DNA from 2 places in the Streptomyces sp. CLCI03 genome. Region 1 is predicted to be linked to the other one. Evidence: riboswitches for the same ligand, from Rfam matches in the RefSeq annotation. Region 1 holds a riboswitch; the other holds the start of a gene.
What was found. Region 1 has a riboswitch for S-adenosylmethionine ahead of ACWG52_RS26875 (aminotransferase class V-fold PLP-dependent enzyme). Riboswitches for the same ligand answer to the same signal wherever they lie in the genome.
Positions count from the first base shown of each region.

Region 2: it holds a riboswitch for S-adenosylmethionine, as region 1 does, so the genes downstream of both, thrC (threonine synthase) here and ACWG52_RS26875 (aminotransferase class V-fold PLP-dependent enzyme) in region 1, are expected to answer to the same signal.

Region 1 is NZ_CM132132.1:5,822,191-5,829,776, forward strand. It holds gene ctaE (aa3-type cytochrome oxidase subunit III) at 1-32, shown strand, start outside; gene qcrC (cytochrome bc1 complex diheme cytochrome c subunit) at 110-919, shown strand; gene qcrA (cytochrome bc1 complex Rieske iron-sulfur subunit) at 916-1,974, shown strand; gene qcrB (cytochrome bc1 complex cytochrome b subunit) at 1,971-3,596, shown strand; gene trpD (anthranilate phosphoribosyltransferase) at 3,775-4,839, shown strand; SAM riboswitch class IV at 4,931-5,047, shown strand; gene ACWG52_RS26875 (aminotransferase class V-fold PLP-dependent enzyme) at 5,270-6,664, shown strand; gene ACWG52_RS26880 (Lrp/AsnC family transcriptional regulator) at 7,151-7,432, opposite strand; gene ACWG52_RS26885 (rhomboid family intramembrane serine protease) at 7,429-7,586, opposite strand, start outside.
Region 2 is NZ_CM132132.1:4,477,811-4,485,396, forward strand. It holds gene ACWG52_RS20730 (alpha,alpha-trehalose-phosphate synthase (UDP-forming)) at 1-612, opposite strand, end outside; gene ACWG52_RS20735 (glucosyl-3-phosphoglycerate synthase) at 660-1,610, opposite strand; SAM riboswitch class I at 1,796-1,953, shown strand; gene thrC (threonine synthase) at 1,947-3,245, shown strand; gene ACWG52_RS20745 (MoaD/ThiS family protein) at 3,281-3,559, shown strand; gene ACWG52_RS20750 (cold-shock protein) at 4,009-4,215, shown strand; gene groL (chaperonin GroEL) at 4,541-6,163, shown strand; gene ACWG52_RS20760 (helix-turn-helix domain-containing protein) at 6,262-6,597, opposite strand; gene ACWG52_RS20765 (phosphoribosylanthranilate isomerase) at 6,828-7,439, shown strand.

The sequences.
Region 1 (7,586 bases):
GCCTCTTCGCGACGATCTACCTGATCAAGTAGCGAACACGTCACCGGGCGAAGACCCGGCACTCCATCCAGACACACCGACGCAGAAGATCCTGACACCGGGGTAATCCGTGAAAAAGCTCTCCGCACGACGACGCCATCCGCTGGCGGCGGTCGTCGTTCTACTCCTCGCGCTGGCGGCCACTGGGGGGCTGTACGCCGCCTTCGCCCCCGCGGGCAAGGCGCAGGCCGATGAAACCGCCCAGTCCCTCGCCATCGAGGAGGGCAAGAAGCTCTACGCCGTGGGTTGCGCAAGCTGCCACGGAACCGGCGGTCAGGGTTCCTCTGACGGCCCGAGCCTGGTCGGCGTCGGCTCCGCGGCCGTCGACTTCCAGGTGAGCACGGGCCGCATGCCCGCCCAGCAGCCCGGCGCCCAGGTGCCGAAGAAGCCCGTCATCTACGACCAGGCGCAGATCGACCAGCTGGCCGCGTACATCGCGTCGCTCGGCGCCGGTCCGATCACGCCGACCGCGAAGCAGTACGACCCGGCGGGCGCCGACATCGCCAATGGTGGTGAGCTCTTCCGCAACAACTGCGCGCAGTGCCACAACTTCACCGGCGAAGGCGGCGCGCTGACGAACGGCAAGTACGCCCCGAACCTTGAGGACGTCTCGCCGAAGCACATCTACGAGGCCATGCAGACCGGCCCGCAGAACATGCCCTCCTTCCCCGACAGCACCATGCCGGAGAAGCAGAAGAAGGACATCATCGCGTACCTCCAGAACGTCAACGGCGAGAAGTCGACCAGCCCCGGCGGCCTGAAGCTCGGTGGCCTCGGCCCCGTCTCCGAGGGTCTGTTCGGCTGGATCTTCGCCCTGGGTGCGCTGATCGCTGTCGCCGTCTGGGTCGCGGCCCACACCGCTAAGGCCAAGAAGTCATGAGTAGCCAAGAGATTCCCGAAGAGAAGCACCTGCCGAGCGAGCAGGGCGACGCCCACCACGGTGGCGTAGCGGTCGCGGACGACCCGTTCGCCGACCCGGGCCTGCCGGTCCACAAGCCCCGTATCCAGGACATCGACGAGCGGGCGGCCAAGCGCTCCGAGCGCACCGTCGCGATGCTCTTCACGGTGTCGATGCTGGCGACGATCGGCTTCATCGCGTCCTACGTGATCTTCCCGGTCGACAAGATCGTCTACATCTTCCCCATCGGGAAGGTCAGCGCGCTCAACTTCTCCCTGGGCCTGACCCTGGGCGTGGCCCTCTTCTGCATCGGCGCGGGCGCGGTCCACTGGGCCCGCACCCTGATGTCCGACGTCGAGGTCGCCGCCGAGCGCCACGAGATCGCCGCTCCGCCGGAGGTCAAGGCGCAGGTCCTGCAGGACTTCGCCGACGGCGCCAACGAGTCCGGCATCGGCCGGCGGCCCCTGATCCGCAACACGATGCTGGGCGCGCTGGCCATGGTGCCGCTCGCCGGCGTCATGCTGCTGCGCGACCTGGGCCCGCTGCCCGAGGAGAAGCTGCGCAAGACCGTTTGGGCCAAGGGCAAGCTGCTCATCAACGACAACACGAACGAGCCGCTGCGTCCCGAGGACGTGCTCGTCGGGTCGCTGACCTTCGCCAGGCCGGAAGGCCTGGAGGAGGAGCAGCACGACTTCCAGGTCCAGATCGCCAAGGCCGCCCTGATGATCGTCCGTATCCAGCCGGACGACATCAAGGACAAGAAGGAACTGGAGTGGTCCCACGACGGGATCGTGGCCTACTCCAAGATCTGCACCCACGTCGGCTGCCCGATCAGCCTGTACGAGCAGCAGACGCACCACGTGCTCTGCCCGTGCCACCAGTCCACCTTCGACCTCTCCGACGGCGCCCGTGTCATCTTCGGCCCGGCCGGTCACGCGCTTCCGCAGCTGCGGATCGGCGTGAATGACGAAGGCTTCCTCGAAGCGCTCGGCGACTTCGAAGAGCCCGTCGGTCCTGCATTCTGGGAGCGCGGATGAGCACCAGCGACAACAACCAGCGCAAAGCGCCGGCCGGCGAGCGCGTAGCGGACTGGGCGGACGGCCGCCTGGGCATCTACGGCCTGGCCAAGGCCAACATGCGCAAGATCTTCCCGGACCACTGGTCCTTCATGCTGGGTGAGATCTGCCTCTACAGCTTCATCATCATCATCCTCACGGGTGTGTACCTGACGCTGTTCTTCCACCCGAGCATGAACGAGGTCGTGTACCACGGCTCGTACGTGCCGATGCAGGGCGTCATGATGTCCGAGGCCTTCGCCTCGACGCTGGACATCAGCTTCGACGTCCGCGGTGGCCTGCTGATCCGTCAGATCCACCACTGGGCGGCGCTGATCTTCGTCGCGGCGATGATCGTGCACATGATGCGCGTCTTCTTCACCGGCGCGTTCCGCAAGCCCCGTGAGGTCAACTGGATCTTCGGCTTCCTGCTGCTGGTCCTCGGCATGTTCACCGGCTTCACCGGTTACTCGCTGCCGGACGACCTGCTCTCGGGTACCGGTGTCCGCTTCATGCAGGGCGCCATCCTGTCCGTCCCGGTCGTCGGCACCTACCTGTCGATGTTCCTGTTCGGCGGGGAGTTCCCGGGCGGCGACTTCGTCGCACGGTTCTACTCGGTGCACATCCTGCTGCTGCCCGGGATCATGATGGGCCTGCTCGTGGCCCACCTGATCCTGGTCTTCTACCACAAGCACACCCAGTTCGCGGGCCCCGGCAAGACGAACAACAACGTCGTCGGCATGCCGCTGCTGCCGGTCTACATGGCCAAGGCCGGAGGCTTCTTCTTCCTGGTCTTCGGTGTCATCTCGGCCGTCGCCGCCATCGCCACGATCAACCCGATCTGGGCGCTCGGCCCGTACCGCCCGGACCACGTGTCCACCGGTGCGCAGCCCGACTGGTACATGGGTATGCCGGAAGGCCTGATCCGAGCCATGCCCGGCTGGGAGATCAACCTGTGGGGCCACACGCTCGTCCTGGGCGTGTTCATCCCGCTGCTGCTCTTCCCGCTGGTCCTCGGCGCGATCGCCGTCTGGCCCTTCATCGAGTCCTGGGTCACCGGGGACAAGCGCGAGCACCACATCCTGGACCGCCCGCGCAACGTCCCGACCCGCACCGCCTTCGGTGTCGCCTGGATCGCGGAGTACATCGTGCTCCTCATCGGCGGCGGCAACGACATGTTCGCCCAGTACTTCCACCTGTCGATCAACTCGATCACGTGGTTCGTCCGGATCGGCTTCTTCGTCGTCCCGGTGCTGGCGTTCATCGTCACCAAGCGGATCTGCCTCGGCCTCCAGCGCCGGGACCACGACAAGGTGCTGCACGGTCGCGAGACCGGCATCATCAAGCGTCTGCCGCACGGTGAGTTCGTCGAGGTCCACGAGCCGCTCCCGGCGGGCCAGCTGCACAAGCTCACGGCGCACGAGCAGTACAAGCCGATCGAGATCGGCCCGACGGTCGACGAGAACGGTGTCGAGCGCAAGGTGAAGGCCACCGAGAAGCTGCGCGCGAAGCTCAGCCAGGGCTTCTACGGTGAGAACAACCAGATTCCGAAGCCCACGGTGGAGGAATACAAGGAGATCCAGTCCGGCCACGGCCACCACTGATCCCCGAATGAACGCATGAGGGATTGATTTCGGTCAGTCCTGGTGTCGCCACGGCGAGAGCCCCGTCCAGTGTCTGGACGGGGCTCTTTGCCGTAACCGGGGCTGGATAGGCTGAACCCTGACGGATCAGACGTGGCGCCAGAGCATGAGGACGGCCCACCGACAGCAGGAGCGGACCATGAACGTTGCGACCCCGGCAGGCGGCGACAGCGTGGCGGCCCGTGGCTGGCCGGGCGTTCTCGACGCTCTGCTGACCGGCCAGGACCTGACCGCCGAGGACACCGCCTGGGCCATGGACCGGATCATGCGCGGAGAAGCCACCGACGCCCAGATCGCCGGCTTCATGGTCGCGCTGCGGGCCAAGGGGGAGACCGTCGAGGAGATCAACGGCCTCGTACGGGCGATGTACGCGCACGCCAACCTGATCGAGGTACCCGGCCGCACGGTCGACATCGTCGGCACCGGTGGCGACGGGGCCAAAACGGTGAACATCTCCACGATGTCGGCGATCGTGGTCGCCGGTACCGGCGCCAAGGTCGTCAAGCACGGAAACCGGGCCGCGTCCTCCGCGAGCGGCTCCTCCGACGTCCTGGAGAAGCTCGGCGTCAACCTCGACCTCGGCACGGCGCGCGTCGCGGAGGTCGCCGAGGAAGCGGGCATCACCTTCTGCTTCGCGGTCAAGTTCCACCCGGCCCTGCGCCACGTCGCGGCGGCCCGCAAGGAACTCGGCATCCGCACCACCTTCAACGTCCTCGGCCCGCTGACCAACCCGGCCCGGGTACGCGCCCAGGCCTCGGGCGTGGCCGACCCCCGGATGGCCCCCATCGTCGCGGGCGTGCTCGCCTCACGGGGCTCCTCCGCGCTGGTCTTCCGCGGCGACGACGGCCTGGACGAACTGAGCACCACCTCGACCTCACGCGTCTGGTGGGTCCGCGACGGCAAGGTCTCCGAGCAGGCCTTCGACCCCCGTGACGTGGGCATCCCCCTGGTCGGCGTCTCCGCCCTGGCCGGCGGGGACCCCTCGTACAACGCGGACGTGGCCCGCCGCCTGCTGGCCGGCGAGACCGGCCCGGTCCGCGACGCCGTACTGCTCAACTCGGCGGCCGCCCTGGTCGCCCTCGACCCCGGCCCCGGCAGCCTGGAGGAGCAGCTCACGGCCGGTATCGCCCGAGCGGCCCAGTCCATCGACTCGGGCGCGGCGCGGGCCGCCCTGGAGCGCTGGGTCACCGCCAGCAACGCGTAGCCGCACGAGAACGGCGCGAAAGCGACGACCCCGGTCCGCCATTCGGACCGGGGTCTTGCCTTCGGGCGATCTTGTGGCAGGATGCTGACCAGGTCACGAGTGACAGCGTTTAGGCCCCGGCTTGCTGTCCGGCAACCCTCCTTCCGTGGCGGGGTGCCCCGGGTGATGACCAGGTCGTAGGCAGCAAGGCCTACGGCAAGCGCGGATCCCTCGACACCAGGGGTCCTGGTCTTCTCGAGGAGCTTTTTCCGTGAGCAAGCGAATGCGATAGGGCGACTCCGCCCCTACTTCACCCTCGGATCAGGGTCACTTCCGTGTACCCCCGCCCCGCGCGGACCGAGGACCTTCCCGTACCCCGGACGGCCGCAGCGCCGTACCCGCGTACGGGCACACCGAAGCCATTCAGCCCTGCCTGCCGGGAGATACCGCCATGTCCGCATCCCTGAACACCGCCGTCGCCACCGCCACCGTCGACCCCGCCTGTGCCGAGCCGCTCGCCGTCCTCGGCCGGGACGTCACCGTCCCCCTCGTCACCGGCGGCGAGGTCACCTACGCGGCCCTCGACTACGCGGCCAGCGCCCCCGCCCTGCAGCGCGTCTGGGACGACGTCGCCGCGTACGCCCCCTACTACGGCAGCGTGCACCGCGGCGCCGGATACCTCTCGCAGCTCTCCACCGACCTCTTCGAGCAGAGCCGCGTCACCGTCGCCGAGTTCCTCGACTGCCGCCCCACCGACCAGGTCGTCTTCACCCGCTCCACGACCGACTCGCTGAACCTGCTCGCCGCCGTACTCCCCGCCGACTGCCAGGTGTTCGTCTTCGAGACCGAGCACCACGCCTCCCTGCTGCCCTGGGTCGACGCACGGGTCACCTACCTCAACGCCCCGCGCACCCCGGCCGAAGCCGTCGCCACCCTGGAGCGGGCCCTCGCCGACCGCGACCCCTACGGCCCCGCCCTGGTCTGCGTCACCGGCGCCTCCAACGTCACCGGCGAGCTGTGGCCCGTCAAGGAACTCGCCGCCGCCGCGCACGCCCACGGCGCCCGCATCGTCCTGGACGCCGCCCAACTGGCCCCGCACCACCCCGTCTCCGTGCAGGAACTGGACGTCGACTGGGTCGCCTTCTCCGGACACAAGCTCTACGCGCCCTTCGGCTCGGGCGTCCTCGCGGGCCGCGCCGACTGGCTCCAGGACGCCCAGCCCTACCTCGCCGGCGGCGGCGCCTCCCGCAAGGTGGCCCGGCGCGAGGACGGCGGCGTGGACGTCGAGTGGCACACCACGGCCGCCCGCCACGAGGCCGGTTCCCCGAACGTCATCGGCGTCTACTCCATCGCCTCGGCCTGCAAGGCCCTGACCGAGGCCGGCTTCGAGAACCTCGTCGCCCGCGAGCAGCAGCTCATCACGAAGGTCCGGTCGGGCCTGGCGGAGGTTCCCGAGGTCCGGATCCTCTCCCTCTTCGGGGACGACGCCCCGCGCGTCGGCGTCATCTCCTTCGTCGTGGACGGCTGGAACAGCTCCCACTTCGCCGCCGCGCTGTCCGCCGAGTACGGGATCGGCGTCCGCGACGGCCTGTTCTGCGCCCACCCGCTGGTACGGACCCTGCTCGGCAGCGAGCCGCAGGCCCAGGGCGAATGCGGAGCCCCCGAGGCGGCGCCGGGGGAGCGCTCCCTGAACGCGATCCGCGTCAGCTTCGGCGCCGGCACCCCGGACGAGCACGTCGACCGCTTCGTCGACGCGGTGAAGGAACTGGTCACCTCCGGAGCCAAGTGGCAGTACCGCACGGAGGAAGGCCGCTGCGTTCCCCTGCGGGGCGGCGCGGTGGTGTGAGGCTCGGGTCGGCCTGCCGGATGCCCTGCGGGCGGCTCGGTGGTGTTCAGCCGGGCTCGGGCTGCGCCCGGGGCGGCGCCTCAATCGCCGGCGGGGCTGGGGGGTGTGGGTGGTGCGGGGCCCCGCAGGAGGGTCTCCTCGGCTCGGCGCGTGCGGGGGGTCTCGGCAAGGCGGCCGTGGTGACGCCTCGTCCTGCGGGGACCCTCCTGCGTGTCCCCGCCCCACGCCGGGGCTTCGACGGTACGGCCGGAGGGGTGGGGGGACGGGGTGGGGTGTCCCCGCAGGACGAGCGCGCAACCCCGCCCGACAGCCGAGACATGCCCGTAAGGCGCGAGCCGAGGAGACACCCCACCCCGGCCCCCCACCCCGACACCTACCGAGACACGGGCCCGCACATCAAGCCTCGCCGGCGTTTGAGGCGCGGCGCCGGGCGCAGCCCGAGTCCAGCTGAACACCGCAGGGTCCCGGCAGACCGCGCCGGAGGCGTTACGCGTCCAGGCCGATCGCGAACGCCGCTTCCAGGTCGTGCTGGGAGTACGTGCGGAAGGCCACGTGCGTGTCCGTCGCCTCGACGCCCGGGATCTTGCTGATGCGGCCGGGGATGATGTCCGCCAGGTTCTCGTGGCGGGCCACGCGGACCAGCGCGATCAGGTCGTACGTCCCCGTGACGGAGTAGACCTCGCTGACGTTCTCGAGGGCGGCGATGGACTCGGCGATCTCGGGGATCCGGTCCACGCTGGTCTTGATGAGCACGATCGCGGTGATCACGGCTGGCTGTCTCCCTCGGTGGCCGTCGCTGGTCGTCTCACTCTAGTCGTACCCCGATATCGGGCCCACGCGTAGAGGAAGCCGAGCGAGAAGCCCACCAGATGGGCCAGATAGGCGACCCCCGGCCCGCTGCCGGCCCGCTGTGCCGCCACCC
Region 2 (7,586 bases), 1.3 Mb from region 1:
CTCGGTGTGGAAGCCGAGCACGTCCGCGCCGAGCATGCCCCACAGCAGGGTCTCGCGGACCACGTCCGGCAGCATGGCGAGATAGCCCGGCGCCGCCCACGGGGTGTGCGTGAAGTGCGCGATCCGCAGGTCGGGACGGAGCACCCGCAGCAGTCCGGGCACCAGCGCCAGGTGGTAGTCCTGCACCAGCACCTGCGCGCCCTCCGCGGCCTCCTCGGCCAGGGCGTCGGCGAAGGCCTGGTTGTAGCGCTCGTAGGACTCCCACCGCGCGCGGAACTCCGCGTCGAAGACCGGCTCGCGCGGGACGTCGTACAGGTGGTGGTGCGTGAACCACAGCACAGAGTTGGCGATGCCGTTGTACGCGTTGTCATACATCGTGGGATCGATGTCCAACATCCGGACGCCCGGTTCGCTCACGCCCCGGCGGACCGCCTCCCGGTCCGCGTCCGACAGCGCCGCGCAGATCCACAGGGCCCCTGGCTGCTCGGCGAGGGCCGCCGAGAGGCCGGAGACGAGACCGCCCCCGCCGCGCCGGGCGCTGAGCGCACGGTCCTCGTCGAGGGCGTAGGAGAGGGGGCCGCGGTTCGCTGCGACGAGCACCTGGGAAGCCATGCCGCCAAACCTAGCCCGGTACGACCCCCCTCAAACCGTACGTTCCCTCACGCCGCGCGCCGCAGTGCGTACTCCTCGATGCCCGCCATCGGGGGCCGTTCCTCGGTGTCCACCGGGTACGTCCGCGGTACGAAGCCCTCCGGCCCGCGCTCGAACTGCGTGAGCTCCGGCCGTACGAGGTGCCCGCGCGAGAGGCGTACCTGGGCGGTGCGGTAGATCGCCGCGGCCATCCGGCCCAGCGCCTGCCCGTCCTGGTGACGGTGCAGCCGTACGCCCACGTCCACCTGGGCCAGCGCGTCCAGCCCGACCGTGTGCAGCGCGTCGACCAGCAGGCCCAGCTCGACGCCGTAGCCGACGGGGAACGGCAGCCGTTCCAGCAGGGAGCGGCGTACGGCGTACTCGCCGCCCAGCGGCTGGACGAAGCCGGCCAACTGCGGCCAGTGGAGGTTGAGGAGGGGGCGGGCGACCAGCTCGGTGACCCGGCCGCCCTGGCCGGGGGTGTCGCCGAACGGGCGGTCGTACATCGCCTTGACGAACTGCACGTCGGGGTCGGTCAGCAGGGGTCCGACGATCCCGGAGACGAAGGCGGCGGAGAAGTCCCGCAGGTCGGCGTCGACGAAGCAGACGATGTCCCCACGGGTGGCCAGCAGCGAGCGCCACAGCACCTCGCCCTTGCCGGGCAGCGCCGGCAGGCGGGGCAGGATCTCGTCGCGGTGCACCACGCGGGCGCCGGCCTTCGCCGCGACCTCCGCGGTGCGGTCGGCGGAGCCCGAGTCGACGACGACCAGTTCGTCGACCAGGGGGACCGGCAGTCCCTCGATCAGCTCACGCCGCACGACCTCGACGATCGCGCCGACGGTCGCCTCCTCGTCCAGCGCGGGCAGCACCACGCTGACCGTGGTCCCGGCCGCCCGTTTCCGGTCGAGCAGCTGGTCGAGCGGTCGGTCGGCGGCGGACCAGGAGCGGTCGGCCAGCCAGCGCTCCACCTCTTCCAGCACCCTCAGCACTCCCTGCGTGTCGGCGATATTCGCCCTTATGTGATCCATCTCGCGGTTCGGACGCCTGTCTCAACAGCCCGAGCCTTCGGTTACAGTCTTGAACAACGCGAAGGACCACCGCATGCCGGGGGTCCCCGCGTACAAACGCACCGGCGCGCCACAGAGCGCGTGTGCCGGTGCCATACCGCTCATCCAGAGGGGCAGAGGGACACGGCCCGTTGAAGCCCCGGCAACCCTCCAGTCGGTTCTCGCGATCGCGCAGCAGCGCTCGTCAGCGAGGTCCCCGGCTAGGGAAGGTGCCAATTCCGTCTCATGGCGAAGTGCGCCATGGGGAAGATGAGGAGAAAGGGCCTCGCCATCATGGCTGCACAGACTGTCGCCACCTCTGTTGATCTCGGACCTGCCACCGGCCTTTCCTGTCGCGAGTGCGGTACCCGCTTCGAGCTCGGCCCCATCTTCGCGTGCGCCGAGTGCTTCGGACCGCTGGAAGTCGCCTACGACCTCCCGACCGGTGACCCCGAAGCCCTGCGCGCCGCGATCGAGGCCGGCCCGAACAACATCTGGCGCTACGCGCCGCTGCTGCCGGTCCCCGCGGACGTGGCGTCCAAGCCCAGCCTGAACCCCGGCTTCACCAAGCTCGTGGACGCGGCCAACCTGGCCAAGGAGCTGGGCATCACCGGCAAGCTCTACGTCAAGGACGACTCCGGCAACCCGACGCACTCCTTCAAGGACCGCGTCGTGGCCATCGCCGTCGAGGCCGCCCGCGCCTTCGGGTTCACCACCCTGTCCTGCTCCTCGACCGGCAACCTGGCCGGCGCCGTCGGCGCCGCGGCCGCCCGTGCCGGCTTCCGTTCCTGCGTGTTCATCCCGCACGACCTGGAGCAGGGCAAGGTCGTCATGGCCGGTGTGTACGGCGGCGACCTGGTCGGCATCGAGGGCAACTACGACGACGTCAACCGCTTCTGCTCCGAACTCATCGGTGACCCGCTGGGCGAGGGCTGGGGCTTCGTCAACGTCAACCTGCGCCCGTACTACGGCGAGGGTTCCAAGACGCTCGCGTACGAGATCTGCGAGCAGCTCGGCTGGCAGCTGCCCGACCAGATCGTCATCCCGATCGCGTCCGGCTCGCAGCTGACGAAGATCGACAAGGGTCTGCAGGAGCTCGTCAAGCTCGGCCTCGTCGAGGACAAGCCGTACAAGATCTTCGGCGCTCAGGCCGAGGGCTGCTCCCCGGTGTCCACCGCCTTCAAGGCCGGTCACGACGTGGTCCGCCCGCAGAAGCCGAACACCATCGCCAAGTCCCTCGCGATCGGCAACCCGGCGGACGGCCCGTACGTCCTGGACATCGCCCGGCGCACCGGCGGATTCGTCGAGGACGTGAACGACGAGCAGGTCGTCGAGGCCATCAAGATCCTCGCGCAGACCGAGGGCATCTTCGCCGAGACCGCGGGCGGCGTGACCGTCGGCGTGACGAAGAAGCTCATCGAGAACGGGCAGCTCGACCCGACGCTGACCACCGTCGTCCTCAACACCGGTGACGGCCTCAAGACCCTGGAGGCGGTGGCCGCGGACAGCGGACAGACCGCCACCATCCGCCCGAGCCTGGACGCGTTCCGCGCCGCCGGCCTCGCCTGATCTCCCCTCCGCTCTCCCGGAAAGGCAGTAGCGCCATGAGCGTCAACGTCCGCATCCCCACCATCCTGCGCACCTACACCGGCGGCGTCGCCGAGGTCCCGGCCGAGGGCTCGACCCTCGCCGAGGTCATCGAGTCCCTGGAGAAGAACCACCCGGGCATCGCCGCGCGCGTCCTGGACGACCAGGGCAAGCTGCGCCGCTTCGTGAACGTCTACGTCAACGACGACGACGTGCGCTTCGAGGGCGGGCTGCAGGCGGCGACGCCCGACGGCGCCGGTGTCTCGATCATCCCGGCCGTCGCCGGCGGGTGCTGATCCCCGGATCTTCCGGATCTCCCGGATTCCCCGGATCGCCCGAATCATCCTGGTCGTCTTCCAGGTGACACGCGCAAACCGAAATTGCCCCCTCCGCCAAAGCGGAGGGGGCAATTCTGCTTGATTGGGCACGGTAGGGTTGGGGAAGTCCCCTCCGCTGTTCTTGCCCGCCGCATATGAACGGGCCGCGTGAGGGTCGACATCGGGCCAACATGCGAGTGCGTTATGGGGCTTTGGCGAGATATGTCAGGCCCGAGTTGCCCGGGAGTATGGCAAATTTTCACTCTATTTCAATGTTTCTCTGTGTCCAGAATTCTCATCGGATTGACCTGTTGCAGACAGCATCCGCGCAGATACATTCAGCCTCGGTCGACGCGTTCCGACGCAAGTTCTGACCCGGGATCGTGAAGTGCGTTCCTGCGCAAGGGCCAGTAATAGGGGAGTTAGGCATGGCTCAGGGCACCGTCAAGTGGTTCAACGCGGAGAAGGGCTACGGCTTCATCGCGGTCGACGGTGGTGCGGATGTGTTCGTCCACTACAGCGCCATCCAGATGGACGGGTACCGCACCCTTGAAGAGGGTCAGCGGGTCGAGTTCGAGATCTCGCAGGGCCAGAAGGGTCCGCAGGCGGACATGGTCAAGCTCGCACTCGGCTAGTCCTGGAGCGATCGACCACCGACGCACGGTCTTCATCGAAGACTTGGAACACCACGAGGGGCCCACATCCTGGACACGGGATGGGGGCCCCTCGTGCGTAGGCCCGGTAGTGGCCAGGTGTTGTCCCAAGCCGCTTGCACTCGGGGGGGTCGAGTGCTAATCATTGGCGTTAGCACTCTCCTGGTGAGAGTGCTACTGAAACGAGGACCGGGTCGGTGAGGCCCGCAGGGTCCGGTGGGAAGGAACCGCCGGGCACGCAGGCCGTCCGTCGCGGGCGCGGGCGCGGTCCGGAGCAATCCACCGCTGTCCGGGAGGACCACTTCAGATGGCCAAGATCATTGCGTTCGACGAGGAGGCCCGCCGCGGCCTCGAGCGTGGGATGAACCAGCTCGCCGACGCCGTCAAGGTCACCCTTGGCCCCAAGGGTCGCAACGTCGTCCTTGAGAAGAAGTGGGGCGCCCCCACGATCACCAACGATGGTGTCTCCATCGCCAAGGAGATCGAGCTCGAGGACCCGTACGAGAAGATCGGCGCCGAGCTGGTCAAGGAAGTCGCCAAGAAGACGGACGACGTCGCCGGCGACGGTACGACCACCGCCACCGTTCTCGCCCAGGCGCTCGTCCGCGAGGGTCTGCGCAACGTGGCCGCGGGTGCGAACCCGATGGCCCTCAAGCGCGGTATCGAGAAGGCCGTCGAGGCCGTCTCCGCCGCCCTGCTGGCGCAGGCCAAGGACGTCGAGACCAAGGAGCAGATCGCTTCGACGGCCTCCATCTCCGCCGCCGACACCCAGATCGGCGAGCTCATCGCCGAGGCCATGGACAAGGTCGGCAAGGAAGGCGTCATCACCGTCGAGGAGTCCCAGACCTTCGGTCTGGAGCTGGAGCTCACCGAGGGCATGCGCTTCGACAAGGGCTACATCTCGGCGTACTTCGCCACCGACATGGAGCGCATGGAGTCGTCCCTCGACGACCCGTACATCCTGATCGTCAACTCCAAGATCGGCTCGGTCAAGGACCTGCTGCCGCTCCTGGAGAAGGTCATGCAGTCCGGCAAGCCGCTGCTGATCATCGCCGAGGACGTCGAGGGCGAGGCGCTCTCCACCCTCGTCGTCAACAAGATCCGTGGCACCTTCAAGTCCGTCGCCGTCAAGGCCCCGGGCTTCGGTGACCGCCGCAAGGCCATGCTCGGTGACATCGCCATCCTCACGGGCGGCACGGTCATCTCCGAGGAGGTCGGCCTCAAGCTGGAGAACGCCGGTCTCGACCTGCTCGGCCGCGCCCGCAAGGTCGTCATCACCAAGGACGAGACCACCATCGTCGACGGTGCCGGTGACAGCGACCAGGTCCAGGGTCGTGTCAACCAGATCCGCGCCGAGATCGAGAACTCCGACTCGGACTACGACCGCGAGAAGCTCCAGGAGCGCCTCGCGAAGCTGGCCGGCGGCGTGGCCGTCATCAAGGCCGGTGCCGCGACCGAGGTCGAGCTCAAGGAGCGCAAGCACCGCATCGAGGACGCCGTTCGCAACGCGAAGGCGGCCGTCGAGGAGGGCATCGTCGCCGGTGGTGGCGTGGCCCTGCTGCAGGCCTCCGCGGTCTTCGAGAAGCTGGAGCTCGAGGGTGACGAGGCGACCGGCGCCAACGCCGTGAAGCTCGCGCTGGAGGCCCCGCTCAAGCAGATCGCCGTCAACGGTGGTCTTGAGGGTGGCGTCGTCGTCGAGAAGGTGCGCAACCTCCCGATCGGTCACGGCCTGAACGCCGCGACCGGCGAGTACGTCGACATGATCGCCGAGGGCATCATCGACCCGGCGAAGGTCACGCGCTCCGCGCTGCAGAACGCCGCGTCGATCGCCGCGCTGTTCCTGACGACCGAGGCCGTCATCGCCGACAAGCCCGAGAAGGCCGGTGCCCCCGCGGGCGGCGGCATGCCGGGTGGTGACATGGACTTCTGATCGACCTCGGCTCCGGCCACCGGTTGATCGGCTGTTCTCGAACGAGGGCGGCACCCCGGAAGGGGTGCCGCCCTCGGGCGTTTCCGGAACCAGGCGCCTCAGGCGGCGGGGCGTGCGGTGAAGGTGACCTCTTCGTGGTCCTCGTCCAAGGCGATGGTCAGGCCGGCGTCCAGAGCGTGCGCGAGGCGGCGCAGCAGGGGCAGCGTCGGTACCGCGTCGGCGCCTTCCACCCGGGAGATCTTCGCCTGGGTGAGTCCGGCCCGCTCGGCCAGCTGGGCCTGGGACAGTCCCAGCGACTTGCGCCGCTCGTAGACGGCCTTGGCGAAGGCCATGGCCAGCCGGATCTCGGCCCGCTCGGCCCGTACTTCGGCCGACTCGGCGTACTCTCGCGCGGCCGTCTTCTCGCGGGTCAGCTTCCTGCGGGCGTGGTTCATGACGCGTTCCCTTCGTTGCCGCGGCTGTACGTCGCCTTGAGGTGTTGCCTGTCGGTCAGGCCTTCCAGCCAGGTGCGCACTTCGGGCTCCACCTCGATCACGTACAGAGCGTCCATGCGGCGGACCGTATTATGTCGTTGGCGACATAATACGAGCGGGGCACGAGGCGCACGCCATGGAGTGAAAAGCGCCCGGTGTCGTTGACGTGAAGCGGATGGTTGACTGCTGGCATGACTGATGCGGCGGGCGTGTTCATCAAGATCTGCGGGCTGCGGACCGCGCACGACGTCGACGTGGCGGTGGCCGCCGGGGCCGATGCCGTCGGGTTCGTCTTCGCGCCCGGGAGCCCGCGTACCGTCGACGCCGCCACCGCGCGGGAGCTCGCCGCGCGGGTGCCGGGCGGGGTGCTGACCGTCGGGGTGTTCCGGGGGCAGACGGTGGCGGAGGTGCGCCGGTTCGCCGAGGAGAGCGGGGTGCGCGGGGTGCAGCTGCACGGCGACGAGGGCCCCGAGGACTTCGCGGCGCTGCGCGCGGAGGGCCGGACCTTGCTGCGGGCCACCGCCGAGCACGTGAAGCGCTGCGGTGAGTACGGCGAGGACCTGCTGCTGCTGGACGCGCCCGACCCGGGCTCCGGCAAGCCGTGGAACTGGGGTGCGGCGCACTTCACCGCGCCCGAGGGGCGGTGGCTGCTCGCCGGCGGACTGAACCCGGGCAACGTGCGGGCGGCGCTCGCGGCCACCGGGGCCTGGGGCGTGGACGTGTCCAGCGGGGTGGAGCGGGAGCGCGGCGTGAAGTCGCCGGAGCTGATCCGCGCCTTCATCGAGGCCGCCCGGGCGCGCTGACCGGCGGCACACGGTTCGCCGCGCCGGACGTCAGTCGGCGACGCGCCCAGGAGTCGGGCGGCCGGCCAGCAGGGCGACGAGGGCGAAGGCCAGGCGACGGGTCCTCGTGAAGGTCATGGGGGCGGTCCTCTGCGGTGTGTCGGGGGA